DNA from 2 places in the Lysinibacillus sp. C5.1 genome. Region 1 is predicted to be linked to the other one. Evidence: riboswitches for the same ligand, from Rfam matches in the RefSeq annotation. Region 1 holds a riboswitch; the other holds the start of a gene.
What was found. A riboswitch is a leader RNA that binds a small molecule or an ion and turns the genes downstream of it on or off. The one in region 1 is predicted to bind FMN.
Positions count from the first base shown of each region.

Region 2: linked by a shared signal. The riboswitch ahead of ribE (riboflavin synthase) and the one ahead of I5435_RS06160 (ECF transporter S component) in region 1 are both predicted to bind FMN.

Region 1 is NZ_CP066226.1:1,335,759-1,347,154, reverse strand. It holds gene I5435_RS06175 (DMT family transporter) at 1-807, opposite strand, end outside; gene I5435_RS06170 (C39 family peptidase) at 1,504-2,091, shown strand; gene I5435_RS06165 (hypothetical protein) at 2,432-2,590, opposite strand; gene I5435_RS06160 (ECF transporter S component) at 2,670-3,257, opposite strand; FMN riboswitch at 3,482-3,678, opposite strand; gene I5435_RS06155 (RNA polymerase subunit sigma) at 3,929-5,215, opposite strand; gene sigX (RNA polymerase sigma factor SigX) at 5,212-5,745, opposite strand; gene I5435_RS06145 (ATP-binding protein) at 5,986-7,761, opposite strand; gene I5435_RS06140 (response regulator transcription factor) at 7,754-8,470, opposite strand; gene ccsB (c-type cytochrome biogenesis protein CcsB) at 8,586-9,767, opposite strand; gene resB (cytochrome c biogenesis protein ResB) at 9,764-11,396, opposite strand, start outside.
Region 2 is NZ_CP066226.1:1,717,896-1,729,291, forward strand. It holds gene I5435_RS08065 (ABC transporter permease) at 1-184, shown strand, start outside; gene I5435_RS08070 (winged helix-turn-helix domain-containing protein) at 342-1,538, opposite strand; gene I5435_RS08075 (VanW family protein) at 2,095-3,060, shown strand; gene I5435_RS08080 (HAD-IA family hydrolase) at 3,168-3,785, opposite strand; gene I5435_RS08085 (YibE/F family protein) at 3,894-4,676, opposite strand; gene I5435_RS08090 (YibE/F family protein) at 4,673-5,806, opposite strand; FMN riboswitch at 6,200-6,325, shown strand; FMN riboswitch at 6,446-6,571, shown strand; gene ribE (riboflavin synthase) at 6,763-7,401, shown strand; gene ribB (3,4-dihydroxy-2-butanone-4-phosphate synthase) at 7,461-8,090, shown strand; gene ribH (6,7-dimethyl-8-ribityllumazine synthase) at 8,108-8,575, shown strand; gene I5435_RS08110 (spore germination protein) at 8,683-10,143, shown strand; gene I5435_RS08115 (DUF1540 domain-containing protein) at 10,335-10,568, shown strand; gene I5435_RS08120 (C45 family autoproteolytic acyltransferase/hydrolase) at 10,775-11,396, shown strand, end outside.

The sequences.
Region 1 (11,396 bases):
TTGTGAAAATTGTAATCGTTCATTTAAAAAAACAAGAGCAAATAAAGTAGTAAATACAGGTTCTACCATGCTAATCATCGAAACGTTAGAAGAACTCAACAATTCCAGCGACTTAAAAAATGTAATTTCAGCAAAAATAGTTGAAAAAATCACAATACTAACAATGTGTATCCATGCTTGGTTATTAAAATTTAAAGAGATATCTTGCTTCACTACACCAATTATGAAAACGCCAAAAGTTGCAAATAGTGCTGTATAGGCACTTATTATTACTGGTGAATTATTAATAGTTACTCTTTTCCCCACAATCATATATATTGCAAAGATCAAAGCTGCAAGAAGGGATAAGACTATTCCATAGACATTCATTTTATCTAATGAAACTCCAAGTAAATAAATCATGCTAATGAAAGTTGCTACTAAAGCTAGTATTGATCCTATACTTAATTTTTCTTTATATAAAAAATAAGAGATGATACAAACTAGTAAAGGAAAACAATATAAGAGCAAGACTGCCATAGATGATGATATATATTTTAATGATTCAAAATGGAAAATAGATAAAAGTGTGAATAGTATACCACCTAGTATAAAAAGATTTTTCACCTCATGTTTACCAATTCTTATATTTGTACCTTTCACAAGGAAGAAAAGGAAAAAGATGATAGAACTTAATCCGAATCTTAAAAAAAGTAAAGTATACACTGTCACACCATATTCATAGGCTTTAACTGTAAAAATTGGCATAATCCCATATCCTATGCTCGAAAGAACTGCATAAATAGCTCCCTTGATAAAATTATTCATAAATCTCCTCCTTTCACTTCACTTACAATAAAATTTAATGGCATTTTTACTATATAGTTATTCCCTTTTAAAACAATTACTACCACATTTCATTTAGAATTTATTATATCTAAATTTTGAAAACGAGTTCTTTAAATTTCGTAACAAATCGCATCTTAATTATTCTATTCAAGAATGTAAAAATTTGTATGAAATATCAGTACTGATAAAAAGATTATAGTATAAAAGTAAATTTAAATAGATACATTTCCTAACATATAACGTTTTAGTCTTTAGCGTCGAATTTAAGCGAACATTATAATTAAACAGAAGAAATGTAACACAAAGTTATGACATTAACTTCATATACAAGTGTTGATTTACTATGATGTCTAGAATCTTATGGCATCACACCTTCATACGCTCATTAACAGTTTTCTAGGAGTGTTTTTTGTTTTATTCTTAATTGAAGATTTATCCTTGAAAACCATTTCCAGATGGAGTTTTTCGTATAAACTTAACCATAATTTTGGTCCTTTATTAGTGGATTTGGACAGGTTACCACCTGATTTTATCCATTATAAAGGACCTTTTTTATACATAATAAAATGATTGAATATTTTTTTTCTTTAAAGTATAGTTAATTTAATGTAACGCTAGTAATATCTTTTAATTTATTTGAGATATAACAAGAAAATTATTGGACGTGAATAAAATATGGAACTAAACATACAATCACATAATAACGATTGTGAAAATAATTTAATGAATTATTCTCTTTATATACCTCGTTATAGTCAAAAGTTTTGTATGAATGACTGGCCAAAGGGATTACTTATTGAAGAAAGAAGTCATGACTATTGGAGCGATAGATGTTGTGGGTTGGCGTGTTTACGAATGGTTATATCTCATTATAAAATACCTATACCAACCCAATTAGAATTACTTAAAGAAGGTTTAAAAAGAAAGTATTATATTTCGAAGGGATGGTTACACCAAGGTTTAGCCGATTTAGGAGAAATGTATGGGGTGAAGGGTAAGCCTATAGTTGTTAAAAGCGGTAAACAACTTGAAAACTTGCTTGTAACAAAGGGCCCAGTAATATGTTCTATTGCTCCAAAGTTCCCTAAAAACGGAAGCAAAGGGGGACATTTGGTAGTAGTATGTGGTCGAATTCATACCTCTAAAGGAAGACTAATTTGTTTTAGAGATCCCTCTCTTTGGGGAGAAACAAATAGTATAGTATTTGAAGACAGGTTCTTTAGCAGTTTTAGTGGTAGAGCAATTGTTTTTTCTTTGGATTAATAGAAGATATGATATTTTCATTAGAACTGTACGCCTGTAATCGAATAAAGCATATAACTGACCTGGTACCTCCGAGATGCGAATAAAGTAGTATACTTATTTAAAAGAAATCTCCCACGAAAATCAAAGGTATTGTCGAAATTTGCGGGAGATTGAACAAATTTATTATCTAAACTTGACTAATTTAAGTAGCAATTCGCTTCAAGTTATTGCGTTGACAATTATCCCAATAACAGCTTCAATACCTAAACCAATGGTAAATATCATACATTTTTTCATTCCCCTCATAATTTTTTTGTTATTTTAACCTAATGACCTTGGATAATAACTTTTACTTCCCTCATACTAAATTCACCTGTAAAAAGTCAATATGGTTTGCTGGTACTTTCTTTCGATATTCTTCCATGTGAGTCGATATTGCATAACCTTTTAATGTATTTCTACTTAAATTTTGTAGTTCTTTTTTGGAAAGTAAATCTGAAATTGCAAATTTAAGCAACAAAAAAACACCTCCTAGACATAACAGTCTAATAAGGTGTCATTACTTGAACACTATCCTAAATCATACTTTTTTACGCTTATTTCGATAAATACATTGTGCGTTGTTGGTTGATCCATTTGCGCATCGTTGTGAATAACAATGCCATAATCGCCGTTAATAACACACCTTTCACGATATTAAATGGTAAAATGCCTGCAACAATCATTGTGTATAATGAATCACCAACGACTGGCTCCATACCTAAGAAATAAGTGTACATCGGTAAAAATACTGCGATATTTAACAAGCTCATGCCAACCGCCATCACAATCGTTCCTGTTGCTAATCCTCCAACAAGACCTCCAATCGTTTTAAAACGGTTAAAAATAAATGATACTGGCAAAATAAATAATATGCCTGTTACAAAGTTTGCAATATGACCAACTGGCACTCCCGTTGGCGTACCAGAGAAAATCCAATCTAAAACATTTTTAAATAGCTCTACTAAAATACCTGCTACTGGGCCCATCGTGATGGCTGCAAGTAAGGCAGGCATATCACTGAAATCCACTTCCAAAAAGGCTGGGAACGGTGGAATCGGGAAATTAAATAACATTAATAAAAACGAAATACTACTCAGCATACCAATCGTAATAAACGATTGCAGTTTGACATTTTTCTTCATTGAAAACTCTCTCCTCTTTGCTGATTCAATCTTGCAAGAAGAAAGGTTACGACGTAATCGATTGTTTTTCACGAAAAAACCCTTATGCAAATCAGCATAAGGGAGAAAAGGCATGAGTAAATAACGCCATTACTAGCTATTTTTTGTGCATAGCGTGCATTTAAAGACACACTAAAAAAACGTTCGCACATAGCTTAATTCGTAACAACGAATGACGATCGTACCTCCATCTTCTCCCATCCAGACTATACTGTCGGCCTTGGAATTACACCAAGTCAGCCATGCAAAAAAATCTTTGCACAGGTCGCGGGCTGAAGAGCCATCTAGTAAATCATGCGAGCTACTGTAGCTTACTACTACACTAGCGATTTACAACTCTATTACCGCCGGTCGGGATTTTCACCCTGCCCCGAAGATGAATCAATATTATTTTATAAACTAACTATAATGTTTTATCACATAAAAGTAAATACTTCTGCTTAAAATAATCCGATTAAATTTGTATGGTTTAATAAATCAAGCACTTTGTGAGAAATAATGGAGTAGCTTATCCGCGGAACAAAGTCACTTACCCGCGATTTATTATCATTTACCCGCGAATCAAGGTGCTTTACCCGCGGTATTTCCATTAAAAAAAACAGCTATCTACTATCTGATAGCTGTTTTCTATATTATGGCATCATTTGTTTATTGGCACCTACAGGCATGGGTAAAAACTTTGTTAAATCAAAGCCTTCCCAACTTTCCTGGACAATGTTATCTAAACGTATCTTTTTATCAAAGCTTGACGCAGTCAACATCATCGCCTCGATTAATTGTGTTGCTCGTACGGCATCCATTGTCGTTAAATCAAGTGGTGCGTCAAATGTGACCACAACCCCATCTTCTTCTTCTTTTACAGTGTATGTGACATTTTCCGGAACAACTGGCACATAAACATCATCCTTTTTGTCTCGCATCGCCAGTAGAGCCTCTGTCACAGTAGGATACGTTTGATGGAAATCAGGCGATAAATATTCAGTCCCGTTTCCCTCTGTATATAAATAATAATTGTAATGATTATCTTTTGTTAGCGCTATAGGCTCACTCGGCTCTTCTGCTTGCGAAAACTCGTAATCAGAACCATCTGCCTGTTTAATGGCAATGGCTTTATATTCGGACTCGGAAAAAGTATCTTTTAACGAGTTTAAATATTTCGTGACAGAAGCCGAAGCTACATCATAATCATTTTCTTCTGGTAATACGTGCACAAGCGTTTTACCTTCTTCTTTTAACTCACCTTTGTACGGATGATAGTCTGTTAAACCCATTGCTTCTTCATCAATTTGAGGTGCGTATTTTTCATACATTTGTAAAGTTGTTGGCTTCTTCTTCCCAAAATCAGCAATTATTTTTTTGTTCGGAATAATATAGGTCATTGGTATGCTATCAGCCTTACCACCAGGTAATCCAATTCTGAAAACGACTGCATCGACTAAATCATCTTCGTAAACAGATGTCCGCAACGATAGGATACGAGCATGCTCAGCACCAATATTCGCTTTCATTACACTATCTGCATCTGCATTTTCACTTTCTGTGACCGACCGATCCTCCTGCACAGAAGAATAATTTTCGATTGGGGCGTTTGCTTCATCCTTTACGGAAGAATTGTTCGATACATAGATGTACCCTGCTAGTGATAGGACAAAAATTGCAGCAACACTACTTAAAATAGGCCACCTACTCTTGCGTCGTTTTATAGGTTTAGTATTTTCTTGAGCAGGCAATGATTGCGCTTGTTGTTCTTTTGCCTCAGCTACTGGTTGTATCGCCTCTTGAAGATGTATGTTGTCTTGTAAACGTGCATCAGCAAGCAATCTTTTTAACACTTCGTCTTTCGAGCGGTGGTCAGTAAGCTTCGGGGCATTGTTCAACATTTGTTCAAGTTGTTCATCGTCAAATTGTTTATGCGTCATTGCCTTTTCGCCTCCTGTTCCCTAACCTGTTGTAGATGTTGCCTTAAAAACTTAATGGCTCGATGTTGCGTCGTTTTAACCTTTGCCTCTGTCCAATCAAGTATTTGCGCAGTTTCAGTAATCGACAAATCTTGGAAATAGCGCATAATAATAACCATTTTTTGATCCCCTGTACAATTTTCAAGTGCAAACTCTATCTGCTTTAATTCATCACTGGCCTGTAGCACATCTTCCGGTGATGGTGTGGTTGAATGTAATTGTTCCGTTTCCCAGTCAAAAAAATCGAGTGAATGTTTTTGGCGCACAGCCTGCTTTCGAAAATGATCAATTGCGACATTTTTAGCAATAGCAAAAAGCCAAGTTTTTTCACTGCTATTCCCTGCAAATTGTTCATAAGATCGCAGCACACGGACATAAACCTCATGTGCAAGGTCCTCAGCAAGTGTGCGATTTTTTACTAGATAAATAAGAAACTGGAACACGTCTTGATGGTATGCATCGTATAGTCGATGGAACACGGAGTCATTCAAAGCACTCCACCCCCGTTCTCATAGTATTTGTCGTCTAACACTCGCACAAGTTACATTTAAATAATATTTTGGTCTTAATTTTGCTATGTGTCTAAACCCGAGCACAAGCCGACGTATAGCCCCTAACAGGTATTGGTATTGTTGCCAACTAGTTCAGCTAGTTCTAACTATACCAATGACCCGTGGAAGCATGAAAGAGCATTGTCAGATGGCATCAGCTACAAGGACTTCTTCATGAACTTATTCGAATGGTAAATAGAAAGTAAAAGTTGTGCCCTCTTTTAACACACTATCGACCATAATATTGCCAGAGTGTGCCTTGACAATATTTCGAGCAATTGCAAGCCCTAAACCCGTTCCGCCTTTAGAACGTGTCCGTGCTTTATCCGCTTTATAAAAACGTTCAAAGACATATGGTAAATCTTCCTGTGGAATCCCATGTCCTGTATCCTGAACAGATATTTTGGCAAAGGTTGGCTCTTGCTCTATCTTGACAATGACAGAACCTTCGTCTGTATGACGCAGTGCATTATCTACTAAATTTGTTAACACTTGTTCGATACGATCCTCATCCATACTGATGCGGGCATCATTATCAAACTCACTATTAAATAAAAGTTGCACGTGTTTTTCTTTTGCTACTTGAGCAAATTTTTGCGTAATACGTTCAAATGTCGAATTAATCGGTACTTCATCTTTGTACAGTGTCATATGTCCTGATTCCATTCGCGCTAAATCCAATAAATCGGTTACTAAACGTCCCATACGCTTCGATTCATCATAAATAATTTTCGTGATTTCATTACGTTCTTCTTGATCTTGAATAAAATCATCATCCATTAATGCCTCAGAATAGCCTTGTAGCATGGAAATCGGTGTACGTAGTTCATGTGATACATTGGCAATAAAATCAGAACGTAGCTTTTCTAAACGATGCTGCTCTGTCATATCACGGATTACAGCAACTGCTCCACGAATTAATTCCCCACTATAGAGCGGGCTAATCGTAAATGTATAATAATTTCCATCCATTTCTATTTCTTCTTCTAACTTATCTTCAAACATTAGTACATGATCGAGCATATGATAGAGTTCAGGTGGAATAGGCTTTGCGCTTTGCGAGCCTTTATTAACAAACCATTTTTGCATTAAACGTTCCGCTGGCGGGTTGCTCAGTAAAATTGTTCGATCACGGTTAAACGTTATAACGGCATCTGTCATGGATGTTAAAATATTGGACAATTGCTCATTTTCTTGATTAATTACTTCTAAGTTATGCTTTAGCTGACGCCCCATTTGATTGAACGCAACAGCTAGCTGGCCGATTTCATCATTTTGCGTTGTCGGCATTTTTGCCTCGAAATTCCCTTTTGCAATTTCAAAAGCTAGCTCACGCATTTTACGTAATGGGGATGTAATACGGGATGATAAGAAAAATGCAAAAAATGTCGTTAACACAAACGCAATAAATGCCGCTAAAAAGACAATTTTGGTCGTCTCTTTCGATGTTTTATGTAACGCATCTGGACTTTGATAAATAAATACAGCGCCATGCACTTCATTTTCCACATTTAGTGGAAACCCTAGCACGACATAGGATTCCATTTTTCCTTGATCTGTTGAAGATGGCATCATCATTTCCTTTATAATGGGTTCATCTGATTGGAAAATTTCATGGAAGGATTTATTCGCTAAAATTTCATCTTGAATTTCTTTCTTGTTGACCCCTTCTTGCAGCGCAAATGAGACTTCTAAATGATTTATGGCGATAAGTGCATTTGTACCCTCAGGTAAAATATCTGTCAGGAGTTGCGAAGTCGATTCTGCCGTCTCATTGTCATCCACTATACTCGCTATTGTTGCAGCCGTTTGACGCAGCGAAATCTCTGCTTGCTGCATATGATAGTTTTGAAGAAATTCGAGCATTAAAACCGTGAAAACAAATAATACAAATGAAACGAGAAGCAATATGGTTACCCATAGCTTCCCGACAACACTGTTCCATATTCTATTCATTGACAACCTCAAATTTGTAGCCAACGCCCCAAACAGTGACAATCATTTTCGCTGCGTTCTCTGATACACGATTCAGCTTCTCACGTAGACGCTTCACATGGGTATCGACTGTTCGTAGGTCTCCAAAGAAATCATAATGCCAAACCTCTTTTAGTAATTGTTCACGGTCAAATACTTTGTCTGGAGATTTTGCAAGGAAGTACAATAATTCATACTCTTTTGGTGTTAAATTCACTTCGATACCTTCCGCTGTTACACGGTGCGCATCATGGTCAATCATCAAATGTTGGAATACAACTAAATCTTTTGATGACGATGCATTTGTCGTAGGTGAAAATGCTTGTGAACGACGTAAAATAGCTTTTACGCGTAGAACCACCTCACGAGGGCTAAATGGCTTTACAATATAATCATCTGCTCCAAGCTCGAAGCCTTGTACACGGTTTGCTTCCTCGCCTTTTGCAGTTAATAAAATAATTGGCGTTGCAGCTCTTTCGCGAATTTCTGCACATACCTCAAGCCCATCTTTTTCAGGCATCATAATATCTAGTAAAATACAGTGGTACTCTTTTTCTAAAGATTTTTCGATCGCTTCTTCACCATTCTCTGCTTCGTCAACTTGATACCCTTCGCGCTCCAAATACATTTTTAATAAGCGTCGAATACGATCCTCGTCGTCTACTACTAATACTGAAATATTTTCTGACACTTTCACGATCCCTCTCTTCCGATCTTTCTCTACCCTTCTATTGTACATGGTACGCTACGACTTGAAAAGAAAAGAAAGCCCTTTCGCAGCAGCGAAAAGGCTTTTCGTTCCCCTGTTACGCGTAGGAGTGTAAACCTGCAAGAATTAAGTTAACGGCAATAAGGTTAAATAATATAATACCAAAGCCAATTAATGCTAACCAAGCAGATTTTTCACCTTCCCAGCCCTTAGATAAACGTAGATGTAGGAATGCTGCATAGAATAACCATGTAATCAGGGCCCATACTTCTTTCGGGTCCCAACCCCAGAAACGACTCCATGCAAGTTGTGCCCAAATCATCGCAAAAATGAGTGCACCTAAAGTAAATACTGGGAAACCAATAATAACAGAACGATAACCGACTTCATCCAGTAATTGTAGATTTACACGTTTAACAAGCGGTTGGAATATCGCGCTTATGCGACGACGTGCAATAAGGCGAATGAATAAGTATAGTAATGAGCCTATTAATAATGACCACACGACCGTTGTTAATTTTTTAGCATTAATCAGTGCAGGCATTTCTACTAATGGAGACATACCATGTTCCTCTACTACCTCATACTCATTCATCCCAAAAATAGGTGGCAAATTATAAGTAATTTGGCGAGACATACCTTCTTTATCGATATACGTGTATTTCGATTCATAATCCATCGCACTAAATGTAGATGACACAATAACAAAGCCAAGCACAACGACTAAGCAGTACATAACTGCTTCAAGCCAGAAACGTTGCTTTGAAGGTTTGTTTAGATCTACAACTTTTAATAAATAAATTAAACCTGCAACTGCACTAATCGCTAAAATCGATTGCCCCATTGCAGCCGTAATAACGTGAATTGTTAACCAATGACTTTGCAATGACGGTACTAATGGACTTACTTCTGTCGGGAACATCGATGCATAGGCAATGATTAATAACGCTACAGGTAACGCCACTAAACCAAGCGCTGTTAGGCGATAAATAAAGTAAATTAAAATAAATGCACCAACAATAAACATCCCGAAAGCAGTCGTAAATTCAAACATATTACTAACAGGTGCGTGACCTGTGTGAACCCAACGTGTAATAAAATAACCAATTTGCGAAAGGAAACCTATAATTGTTACGACAATTGCCATTTTACCCCATTTATCTGTGTTTTTGCCAGAAGCATTGGATTGTTTAATGGCGCCGCCAAATAGTAAAGTAGCTACTAGATAGGCTAAGAATGCAACAAATAATAGATTTCCACTTAAGTCAATCAAACTCATAAGGTGTTGTCACCTTCCTTTTTAGTATTGCCACGATTTGTGGACTCTTCGCCTTCTTCAGACGGCTCTAACTGATCCTTATATTGCGGTAGACCAGCAAATGCAGTCACGGCATCTAAATCTTTTTTCATGCTGAACATATTTTTATTGACATGAGCAGCCATCAGCACACGGCCATCAGGCTCTACTTGTAACCAAAGTCGACGGTGGTTCCAATATGAACCGATTGCAACGCCGATCATGAAAATAATACCACCAACAAATAAAATTGGGATTGTGCGGTCTTTACGTATTGTAAAACCAGACATATCGCGTGTTTCCACACTTTCAAACTTCATTTTGTACTGGTTTTCACCTAGTGGCTCTAATGTTTGTTTAATCGCAACGAAGCTAGTTTCACCCTCTGGTGTTTCTGGTGTTGTCATTTTAAATAGAAATGCTGGATTATTAGGAACTGACGTCGCTGTTTGCGGTACACCATTTTCAAATCCAGAGAAGTCTGGTGTGTAAACAAGTAATTTAACAGATACACCATTTCCTAAATCGTATTCTTTTTTAGGGTTTGTTAAATCAATTCCTACTTTACCAAGTGATTGCTCCGTTGATTTATTTACTAATTGGAAATTCATTTGCTTCAATTCATTTAAGCGATAATCCATTTGATATAGTGCATAGCCTGCTTCTTTTAAAGGATGATTCACTCGAATTGAATAATCTCTCACCTTTTCTAGATTTTCCGTATCACCAGCAATAGCGTCTTCAGGTTGCTTATATAATGTAATATCCGTTTGGAAGTTTTTCGCAACGACGTTAACACCTTGCTTTAGCTGTTCACCTTGTGGTGTATTATCATGTGTTTCTAAAATAAAGTCTCGATTTTCAATAAAATAACCGTCCATGCCAGTAATTGCACGTGTTTCACCTTCACGTACCCATATCGATTCGTCGACATAGAAACCAGGAACTAAACGCAACATTACCCCAGTTAAAAAGATAATGAGGCCTACATGATTTATGTACGGACCGTAACGAGAGAAGCGGCCTTTTTCTGCTAACAAAGCACTGCCGTCTCGACGAACAATGTATTTCATCTCAGTCATTTTCTTTTCAACTTTACTAAGCGTCTCTTCAGGACTTGCTGTTACCTGTCCTTCTGCAACAATACGTTGGCGCTTTAAAAAACTTTCATGACGCTTAACACGTTGATTTTTCAATGATTTATAAAGTGGTATACCACGGTCAAGACTGGCAACAATAATGGATACCGCAAGCATTCCAACTAAAATTTGGAACCACCAAGAGCTATATAAATCAGACAGCCCTAATGTATAATAGATTTTCCCCACAAAACCATAAACATCCTCGTAATAGGCTCCCTTTTCCATGTCAGAAGCTTTTACGTAAAACTCTTGTGGTAGTAACGTTCCGATTGAAGCTGCTATTAATGTAATAATAATTAATGCTATCCCTACTTTAACACTTGAGAAAAAATTCCAAATTTTGTCGACAATTGATTTGTTGTACGTTTTTGAGCGAATAGCCGTACCATCATACCGCATGTCGACAACTTTATTTTGCTTTTCTTCTTCGGTTAAAGGACGACCGCATTTCTCACAGAGCTTCGTGCCA
Region 2 (11,396 bases), 380 kb from region 1:
AGCTTGGCTAATCTATAAAGGGATGTTTATCGGTGGAGCGGAAGTTGCATTCACATTCCCTTGGAGCAGTATGGGCATTAGTGTACTGGGGGTATTCCTTGTCATATTTATTACAACAATGTACGCACTTCGCATAATTAAAAAAGAAAATATCGTCGATGCACTGCGTGATGATATGAATTAATTTTAAAATGTAGCGAATAGCTATAGACCTAAACGGCAGTTTTGAATCTTTCAGAACTGCCGTTTTTACTTTGGGCATCCAACTCTGTAACAATTATATGATGATACTAGTGGAGAGATTAAGTATGTTATATCGCCTATATGGTAAAAAATTATGGCTATTCGTTCAAAGACTCTACCGAAATAGTCTCACACCCGTTAAAGGTAGCAAATTTTTTGAGACAGCTGTTTAAAGCTGTACGCAATTGAGTTGTTTGCTTCACACTGTTCTCGTACCAGATGTTTTTAACAACGAGTGTGTTAGTTTTTCGCTCCGCGATAATCTCAGCTCGTCCAATGAAGCGTTCGCCATATACGAGGGGGAGCACATAGTAGCCGAATTTTCGTTTGCTTGCAGGTGTGTAAATCTCCCACGTATAATCAAAGTTAAATAATGCGGTAATCAGTTTTCTATCCCAAAGGAAATTATCGAGCGGCGCAATCAGCTCGCAACGCCATTTTGGTTCTGGATTTTGCAAAACCACTTCAATAAGCGGTAAATCCTCCGCAAGGCAATACAGCATATCCTTCATTTGATCCACAGTAACGGCAACAATACGATCTTCCTGCAATAGCTGGCTAAAAACCTCTTTGCGTTGTGCTGCTTTCAACCCCCAAATATTCAACCATGCATCTGACGCACGATTCCATAAGAGACCGACCGAGCCGATTCGACGTAGTACCCGCCACTTATAATGCGCAAGTTCATCAACTAGGGGCTCTGATGCAGTCAGCAGAGTTGGCTTTATGTACTTCTTGGCTAAATCGTAATATTTACGGCTTCCCTTTTTATGATGGATAATCAACTCACCCGTTGAATACATCTGTTCCAGTACTGAGCGAGATGGATTGTTTCCGCTACTCCAGTGAATGGCTGATTGCCAAGAGAAATCTCCATCCAATTTTAAATCATCTGAACTTAGTGCACCATGATTTTGGATATGAGCCCGTACTAGCGTTGTCAACGCTTCCATTTCGGGATAGCGTTTGGCATGTTGTCGGGCGGCTTCCCTATAGCGTTCAAAATACGGCCAGTCCTCAATAGGCATAATAGCGAGGTTCTTGTCGGGATAATCGACAAGGCTTCTTTCTTCATACAGCAAATCGGCGAGCATTTCTTTAGTAAATTCTTTGATTCGGGACTGTAACACCAATTCGGCATTTTTTCCGCAAACATCGATAGGGTCGTATTGAATACAACCAACTTGTCGAGTAAAGTCCATTACACCCCGTTTCCCGCTAAATTTATAGTCGTCCAAAAGTCCATGTTTCAACAACAGAAATTGTCGTGCCTGGCGGTTTGTTAAGTGAATCATCTATGCACCTACCTCTAGTTTTAGTGTAATTCAGGGGAGTGGAGAACAAAAAACGAAACCGTGAAGGGAATTTTTTTTATGGATAGTAAGTGTAGCATGCTCCTATAAAATATCTTATTCTAATTTGGCATACTGGCAATGTTCCTTCCCGCCACTGCAAATGTCATTAAAACATCATCCCCAATACATCCAAATTTCTCCTCTTAGCACCATTTCTGTTTTATTATACAGAATACAGTGAAAATAAACAAACATATGTTCCGTTTGGTGGATGAGTGAGAAAAGACCTCAAATAAGGCTGTACTCTCTTATTTTTGCACAGGACACATGGGAAACGACACATATATAACTATAGTCTTGTAAAGATTACAAAATGCTGTTAAAGCAATAGCAAAATCTTAATGGGTGTGTTTTTAATTGCAAAAGATAAAGTAAACGAACAAATATTTAAGCAACAGTCAATAATAATCCATAAAAAGAAACACACTATCTTAACGAGTCGAATAAGATGTTGCTGTAAGTAAGTCGGAGGTAGGTGTTTAAATTGAAAAAATGGATGGTTGTATTTTGTTTAGGCAGTGTAATGGCTTTAGCAGGTTGTCAGGATAAAATAAAGCATGAACAAATTGAAAAAGACGACGTTCAACAACCCGTTATGTACACGCAGGACAAGGGGCAGGAAGTAGGTCCTGTAGTGGTTGAAATTGTTAATCCACAATCTAAAGAAATCATCCACATCGTATCGCCCATAAAATTAGGCTTTGAAACAGACCCAGTCTTGTATAAAAAGAACATTGAACAATTGGCACAACAATTAGCGAGAGGCACAGAAACAAAAGTTGGTTTTGATAAGCGAATGATGCTTGATAAAGTCGATGACAATGGTCGGATTATAAAAGGTAGTCCATTAGTTATTTTAAAAGAAAGTGAATTGGTAGAAAAAATTATGGCAGCATCAGCAACGGGTGGCACAGTAGAAATGCCACTGTATATTACTGAAAGTGGCTATTATTTTGAAGACATACCCTATTTAGAAGATGTTGTAGTGGCTTCTTATACAACCTACTTCAATGGAGCGGATGTTGGAAGAAATAAAAATATTGAACTTTCAGCAAAAGCCATTCACAATGTGATTGTTGGTAGCGGAGATACTTTTTCGTTTAATACTGTTGTAGGCCCTAGAGATGAAGCGAATGGCTATCAGCCCGCACCTGAAATTATTAATAAAAAGCTTGTTATGGGCATTGGTGGGGGGATTTGCCAAACATCTTCAACATTGTTTAATGCAGTCGATCAACTCCCGATTAAATTTGTGGAGCGACACCATCATTCATTAGATGTAGGATATGTTCCAAAGGGCAGAGATGCAACGGTGTCCTATGGTGGCTTAGATTTTAGATTTCAAAACACCAGTGATGTACCATTTTTAATTAAGGCGACCTATGGACAAGATTTTCTGACAGTGGAAATAAGGACAGCAAAAAAATACCAAGAAATTTTAACAAAGCTTCCCCCACAATAAGAAAGAAGTTGATGTAGGAATAATAATCAACTTCTCTTGTATTTTAAGACACTTATAAAGAGTGTCTTTTTTTAGAGCCTAGGCAGTGGTGATAGAGTTCATAAACCTTAAATAATAGTTAGTATTTCTGCAGGAGTAAATACTTTGTAATCGGGTTCTGCGGATTGGACAATCTCAATGGCATCATACCCCCAACCAACCCAAATAATTGGAATACCTACTTTTTTGCAGGCGACGATATCTCGTTGCTCATCCCCAATATATAAAACATCGGATGTTTTTAAATTGGCTTGTTTTAAATACTTTTTTATCACTTTATCTTTACCAAAAATACGGCTCGAACAAAGTACTTCGGACACATGGTCGATACCATTAGTTTGTAAAAACGCCAAAATATTATCTTTTGAATTGGAGGAAATAATGGCAATTGTATATCCTTTCTTATCAAGTTCCTGTATGACCTCTTTCATACCGTGAAATAAATGAACATCTTGTAATGATTGCTGATATAAACGATAAAATTGCGGGAGTATAGTAGGTAGTTTGTGTAACGGGAAGTTAAATAATTTACTTCGTTCAGCAATCGATAATTTTTTTAGTGCATCAATATCTTCTAACTGTACTTCTTTGAATGCATGTTTTTTAGCAATCGTATTCCATACAGAAGCAAACACTGCCGTGGAATCCGCAAGTGTGCCATCAAAATCAAATATTATATGTTTCATTGTATTTTTCTCCTTAAAGGGTATTTGGCTTTACCATTCATAATACTTAAATCAATATAGTCATTCGTTCATGATGACATGAATGCAAAAAAGGAATATAAGTGCCTGTCACTTGGATTGACTGGCAATTTCTTTTTCCCGTGTTTTGACTAAATAATAGGCATTAACTGAGGACGTGATAGGAATAATGGCTGCTATACCAATACCCGCACAAAAAATTGTAATAAGTTCTGTGCTAAACACTTTGGAGTTGATAATTTCGCCAATCGAATAGTTTAAATCTTTAAACCATATTAAAAGACCTAGGTATCCACCAAAGAAAGCAAAAAATAGCGTATTTGTATCTGTTCCTAAAATATCCTTCCCAATATTTACACCAGATGTGAATAATTTTTTTCTAGTCATATATGGGTTGTGGTGAAAAATTTCATGCATTGACGAGGAGATGGAGATGGCGACATCTAAAATAGCTCCAATTGTACTCATAATAATAACTGAAGCGCCTATTTGAACAAAATTAACGCCAATATAAAGCGAAAATATGCTAATCTCCTCAGCAGATTCTTCTCCAAATCCTTGAATCATAGATTTCTCTGTGACAACCACAATAAAAATTAGCAGTATCACAATGGTAATCATTGTCGAAATAAATGCGGTAATTGTTTTGCTGTTCTTTTCATTAATATAAAATAGGCTAATCCAACTAATGATTGTACAGGCAATAAACGTTAACACAATGGGACTGTTCTTAGGATTGGTCATTAAAAAAATTGTTATAAAGAGTACCCCGAAGTTTAAAAATAACGAAAGAAATGAACGTACCCCTTTTTTACCACCGATAACGAGCATCAAAATAAATAAAATGGTTGATAGCCACACTAATACATTCATCCTGTTACCCTCTTTCGTTTAATGAAAAAAATAGAAGTGTAAAGGCTAATTGGAATTGTTAAAACAACGCCGATGCCACCTGCTAGAGCGCGAGCTATTTCTAATGAAAGATTCATGGAAAGTGTTAGCCCTAGTGTAGAAGAATTTTTTAAATATAAAATAAGCATAGGGATGGAGCCGCAAATATACACGAAAAATAAAATGCTCGTAATGGTGCCCATGACATCTTTGCCGATATCAAGACCTGAAGCTTTTAAGGCTTTGTCTGAAATAGTAGGATTTTGTTCATATAAAGCAAACATGGAAGAAGCCATGGTAATCGAAACGTCCATTACAGCCCCAAGTGCTCCGATAAATAACCCAGCCATAAACACTATGCGATATGGTCGTGTTAAAAATTGCATTTCCTCATAACGTAGGCCGTTTTCCGATGTTATCCATAACACGAAAAAGGTAATAAGTAATGAAACGAAAGTGCCTAGTATTGTTGCAAGCATAGCAGCATAGGTTTTTTCATTTAATCCATTAATAAGAATCAATGAAACACATGTAAATAATAGAATACATACACCACTGACAAATACTAAACTAACGTTAGCGTGTTTTATATATAAATCCAATGCGAATGATAATATTAGTGCATTCACCATCAAACTGATGATTGATAATAAGCCCTGTCTTTTTCCAACAATCAGTAAAGAAAAAATAAAAATCCATGCAACCACTAATACGTACTGGTCACGTTTGACGTCTAAAATCGTACCTGTTAAAGTCCCGTTATTATCTGTATTTGCCTTAATAGAGACAAATATTTTATTCCCGACCTTGTATTCGTGATCAAAAGCGGCAGAAGAAGAATACTCATTTATTAAAGAAACAAGCCGCCCCTTATCTTTTCCATTTTTTAGTACTGCTGTGATCCGCTGCGTGTATAAATAATCGTCATTACTGTACATATCTGAGACAGATGTTGAATCTTCCAATTCTGTTTTTATAACTTCTGCGATTGGACGCTCATAAAATGTTTCGTTATGTTGAACGAAAATAACAGAAGCTATAAAGCATAGTACCAAGAAAAAAATTATTACTATCCGTTGGGTTGATATTGTATTAAAAATAGTAGTAAACAATAAAAAAACCTCCTATGAGGGGAATTTGACAATGCCAGTAACAAGCGACTGTGTTATATGAGTAGCGTTGAATAATAACACACACTAACATTCCAATTTTTAGATGTCAAGCTGGTTATATGTGGTCATGTAAGAAGTAACGCTTATAACAGATGAAAGTTTCTTTTAAGAAACAATGAAGCATACATTGATGGTGTTTTAAATTGGATATAGCCTAAAGATATAGTCATGAAAGTATTTGTTAAAGAGCTTTATCCAAACAAAGGATAAATCATTATTTTAAATCTGCTCGTATAGTTTGTGTGCCAAAGTAAGTAAGGATCTGAGAATATTAATAAAATTTTAGGTGGATAATCTATTAAAATAATGTTATCGTATGAAGTAACTAAATAATATATCCTTCAGGGTAGGGTGAAATTCCCAATCGGCGGTGATGAAGTAATTCAAAGTCCGTGAGCGCAAGCTGATTTGGTGCAAATCCAAAACCGACAGTTACAGTCTGGATGGGAGAAGGGTGAAAGTATAAGCTTTTTAAATTCGTATGACTTTAAAAGGTCTATTTGGCTACGCTTATATAGCATACTACTTCCCATCGCTTCTGTTGGGAAGTTTTTTATTTAGGCAAAAATTGAATAAATATCTGTTCTTCGGGGTAGGGTGAAATTCCCAATCGGCGGTGATGAAGCAATTCAAAGTCCGTGAGCGCAAGCTGATTTGGTGCAAATCCAAAACCGACAGTGATAGTCTGGATGGGAGAAGAACAATGAGATGGCAGCCTGTGGAAAATTTTTGTATCCACTAGGTTTATTTCGTGACGTCTTATGGACAAGTACTCCCAAAACCCCTTTTATGTGAAAGGGGTTTTTTGTTTGTTTCGATTATAAAAAATGAAAGGGGAATTAAAATAATCACTATCAAAAGGTTTACGACATAGGGTTAAGAAAGTAGGTGGAAAATTGTTTACAGGTATTATTGAGGATATTGGTACAGTAAAAACCTTGCAAAGCGATAGGAGAAGTATGGAAATAACGGTGATTTCGCCCAAAATAGTGGCGGATGTGAAGCTTGGGGATAGTATAGCCGTAAATGGGGTTTGTTTGACAGTAACTCATTATAATGACCAAGAGCTAACAATGGATGTAATGCCTGAAACAGTGAAAGCGACGAATTTACAGCAACTAACTGTTGGAAATGCGGTCAATTTAGAGCGTGCAATGCCAGCCAATGGACGATTTGGTGGCCACTTTGTTTCAGGGCATGTAGATGGTGTAGGGAAAATTTTACGTAAACGTCCAATGGCAAATGCGGTCTATATTGAGATCGAACTTTCAGAAGACTTAACAAGCTATTGTATTCCTAAAGGTTCAATCACAATTGATGGAACGAGTTTAACGCTCTTTCATGTTGAAAAAAACAGTGTCACAGTATCGCTTATTCCACACACATACAAAGAAACCGTACTAGGAATTAAAAATGTTGGGGCACTAGTCAATATCGAAACCGATTTAGTAGGCAAATACATTATTCACCAGCTAAAGGGTAGTCAGCAATCGTCGACTATTACAAAAGATTACTTAGCGAAGCATGGTTTTTAACCTGCTATAGAAAGAAAAAACATAATTTATAAAGTGATATCTATTAGGAGGTGGCAATGTTGCTACATTCAATTGAAGAAGCGATTGCCGATTTAAAACAGGGCAATATGATTGTTGTCGTGGATGATGAAGACCGTGAAAATGAAGGAGATTTACTGGCCCTTGCAGAGTTCATGACACCAGAAACGATTAATTTTATGGCGAAATATGGTAGGGGGCTTATTTGTACACCCATTTCACAGCAGCTTGCACAAAAATTAGCGTTGCAGCCAATGGTCGTAGATAACACTGATAATCACCAAACAGCGTTTACTGTCAGTATTGATTATAAAGAGACAACAACAGGCATTAGTGCGTTTGAACGTGCTTTGACGATTCAAAAAATGCTAGCGTCACATGCACAAGCATCGGATTTCCGTAGACCTGGACATGTTTTTCCGCTAATAGCAAAAGACAATGGGGTATTAGAGCGTCGAGGGCATACGGAAGCTACTATCGATTTGGCTAAACTTTGCAACAGTGTACAAGCTGGCGTGATATGTGAAATTATGGGCGATGATGGGGAAATGTTACGCTTTGATGATTTAGTGAAATATGCAAAAAAACATAAATTAAAAATGATTTCGATTGACGCATTAGCAACATACCGTCGTCAACATATGCAAATAGAAAATTCACTTACTATGTAAAAGAGGAGAATGAAATGATGGGCAAAACATTTGAAGCACAATTAATTGGCAATGATTTAAGAATAGCGGTGGTTGTTGGTCGTTTTAATGAATTTATAACAAGTAAATTATTAAGTGGTGCATTAGATGGGCTAAAGCGTCATGGTGTAGACGATGATTTAATAGATGTTGCGTGGGTACCAGGTGCATTTGAAGTACCGTTTATCGCAAAGCAACTAGCTGAAACGAAAAAATATGATGCCATTATAGGTCTAGGTACAGTTATTCGTGGCTCTACAACGCATTATGATTATGTGTGTAACGAATCAGCTAAAGGCATTGCAAACGTATCGCTTTCGACAAATGTACCAGTGATTTTTGGTATTGTCACAACTGAAAATATTGAACAAGCGATTGAACGTGCTGGAACAAAGTCTGGCAATAAAGGTTATGATGCAGCGATGTCTGCAATTGAAATGGCTAATTTACAAAAAATGATTGGCTAAAAGGATGCATGGTCGTAAAATTTATTGCATAATTTTTTGGACATTGGGAAATATATGTTTATAAGTATTTTAGTAAAATAATTTGTTTGAATTTGGTTCAGTAGGAGATGAGGAATATTCAATCAATAGAACAAGAAATCGAATTGAAAATGTTGAAAGAATTATTTCAACGCTCTGCTGACGTAATTTTTCAATCTTTTACCTTTCAACAACAGCATGTTTATTTTATTACATGTGAGTCGATGGTCGATCAGTTTTTATTGAATAAGGTCATTATCGATCGAGTTCAATCTTTGTTTGAAGACAGCTCTGTAAACTTATTAGAGGAAAAAATAAAAAACGATTTACACATTCCTAATCTTCAAAAAGTAACCAATTTAGATGATGCTATTACGCGTGTATATTCAGGGTTTGTTTTGCTTTACTTTGAAGGGGAAAAAATTTTATTTTCAAGTAAAATTACAAAAAAACCAAATCGAAATCCTGAAGAAACAAAGCAAGAACTAGTGGTAAAAGGGCCGAGAGATGATTTTATAGAAGATGTTTTTATTAATGTGGCCTTAATTCGTAAGCGATTGCCTACAAATTCTTTATGCGTGGAAACAGTGGAAGTCGGAAAGCGCTCTAAAACGACAGTGGCTGTCCTATACATGGGTGATATAACGGACAAAAATATGGTCACGGAACTAAAAAAGCAATTAAGGAAAATTAATACAGATGTTGTCTTTAGTGGCGATATAATGATGGAAAGTGTGGAAAAAACCGCGAAAATTTTACCGCGACATGATTATACAGGGCGACCAGATTTCGCAATACAAGCGCTAGTCAGAGGACGAATACTTCTTTTTGTCGATGGCGTATCTTACGCAATTATTACGCCGCCTAATATGTTTCTACTTTTTAAATCAGGTGAGGATAATGATTATCCATCTATGGTCGGTACATTAGAGCGTCTGTTACGAATCGTAGGGATATTAATAAGTATGCTTTTACCCGGTTTTTGGCTAGCATTAACGACTTATCATCAAGAGCAGATGCCAATATTACTGTTAGCGACGGTTGTCCAATCACGTACTGGCTTGCCTTTTCCAACGATATTGGAGATATTGCTAATGTTATTTATGTTTGAAATATTTCGCGAAGCAAATCTACGCTTACCGTCTATTTTGAGTGGAACAATGAGTGTCGTAGGTGGACTAATCATCGGAGATGCGGCAATCAAGGCAGGCATAACGAGTCCTTCCATGATCGTGGTGATTGCCATCTCAAGTATTGCCGCCTATACTCTTGTCAATCAATCCTTTGTAACTGCAATGAGTATTTTTAGGTTATTTGTTATCTCAATGGCCGCTTTCTTTGGATTATTTGGTTTCTTTTTGTCCTTGTTTTTCATTCTTATTTACTTTGCCAATATCCGTGTATTAAGCGTTCCGTACTTAAATATTGGTGCCAATTTAAACTGGTCCGACACCAAGAAAACATTAATACGTCTATCGCCAAAAGGATATAGTAAACGACCAAAATTTTTACATCCTCAAGATGAGACGAGGTCATCGAGCAAAAATTAGATGTCTTTCAGTAGCACGACAATTTACATCTATCACATGTGCTGCTTGCAATCGTATTGACCGATTATGTTGAAGTTATTTTTAAGCTTGACTTGTAAAAACCTATGGATTGGACAAAATACAAAGTGAAGAGTATAGATTAGATTTTCCATTCTATATTTTTCAAGACCAATCATAAGGGGTGGATAGTTATGCCGAATGTCCAAGTTAGCTGTGCAGTATCAAATTGTGTTTTCCATGCCAAAGGTAATTATTGCGGAGCTGAAAAAATTGCAATCGACATGGATAAACGTAATACGAACAAACGTGATGCGGAGTTTGCTTCTGACTTTGAAATGCATACAATGTCAGAAGAGGCAGCAGCCATTCAATCATCCGATACGTGTTGTAAAACATTCAAATCAAAAGAAAAAAACTTTAGCTAATGGGTATCGTTTGTTTTGGATAATGTAAATAAAGATAATATCTTTATTTCACCAAAATAATTTATCTATACCTTTTACTACTGATTTGGTCACGTTAAAGGTTGTCTTCCTATAGGAAGGCAACTTTTTTTATACCCTTGACCTTCCAGTTACTTGAAGGATTACGATGATACTGAAGATTGAATAGCTGTATGGGAGGGATTTCAATGAATAAATATCAAGAATTAATCGTATCTGTAGTAGCTTTAAGAGGCGATGCTTATGAAATAGGTTTTCAACAAAGTAACGAAATAAAAACAAATGCACATTTAGCGCAAAATGAACAACTGTTAGCTTTATCTGCTACTTGTAATACACAGCGGGTACAAGAGCTGTTGCGACATGTTTCGCCCAATCTTTTGCAAGAGATGAAGGGATTAGCGTTTGGCTTAAAACAGCCGTATGAAACCATTATAAAAATGTATAGCGGTTATAATATAATATTTCCAAATATGGGATGTACCTCGGTTGTACACAATGGGAAGTATGTAAGAAATTATGATTTTAGTCCAGTTATGTATGATGCAAGACTCGTTTTTTCTAAACCGTCTAAAGGGTATGCCAGTGTAGGTTTTAGCCAGCAAATTATTGGTAGGTTAGATGGAATGAATGAAAAAGGGCTTGTAGTAGGGCTGCATTTTGTCAATAATGATTGGAAAGGAGATGGCTTTTTGGCGACTACAATCGTTAAAATAGTGCTTGAACAGTGTGAAAATATTGAAGAGGCTATTGCACTTTTAAATAAAATTCCACATCGCTATTGCTACAATTACTCCATGACAGATCAAA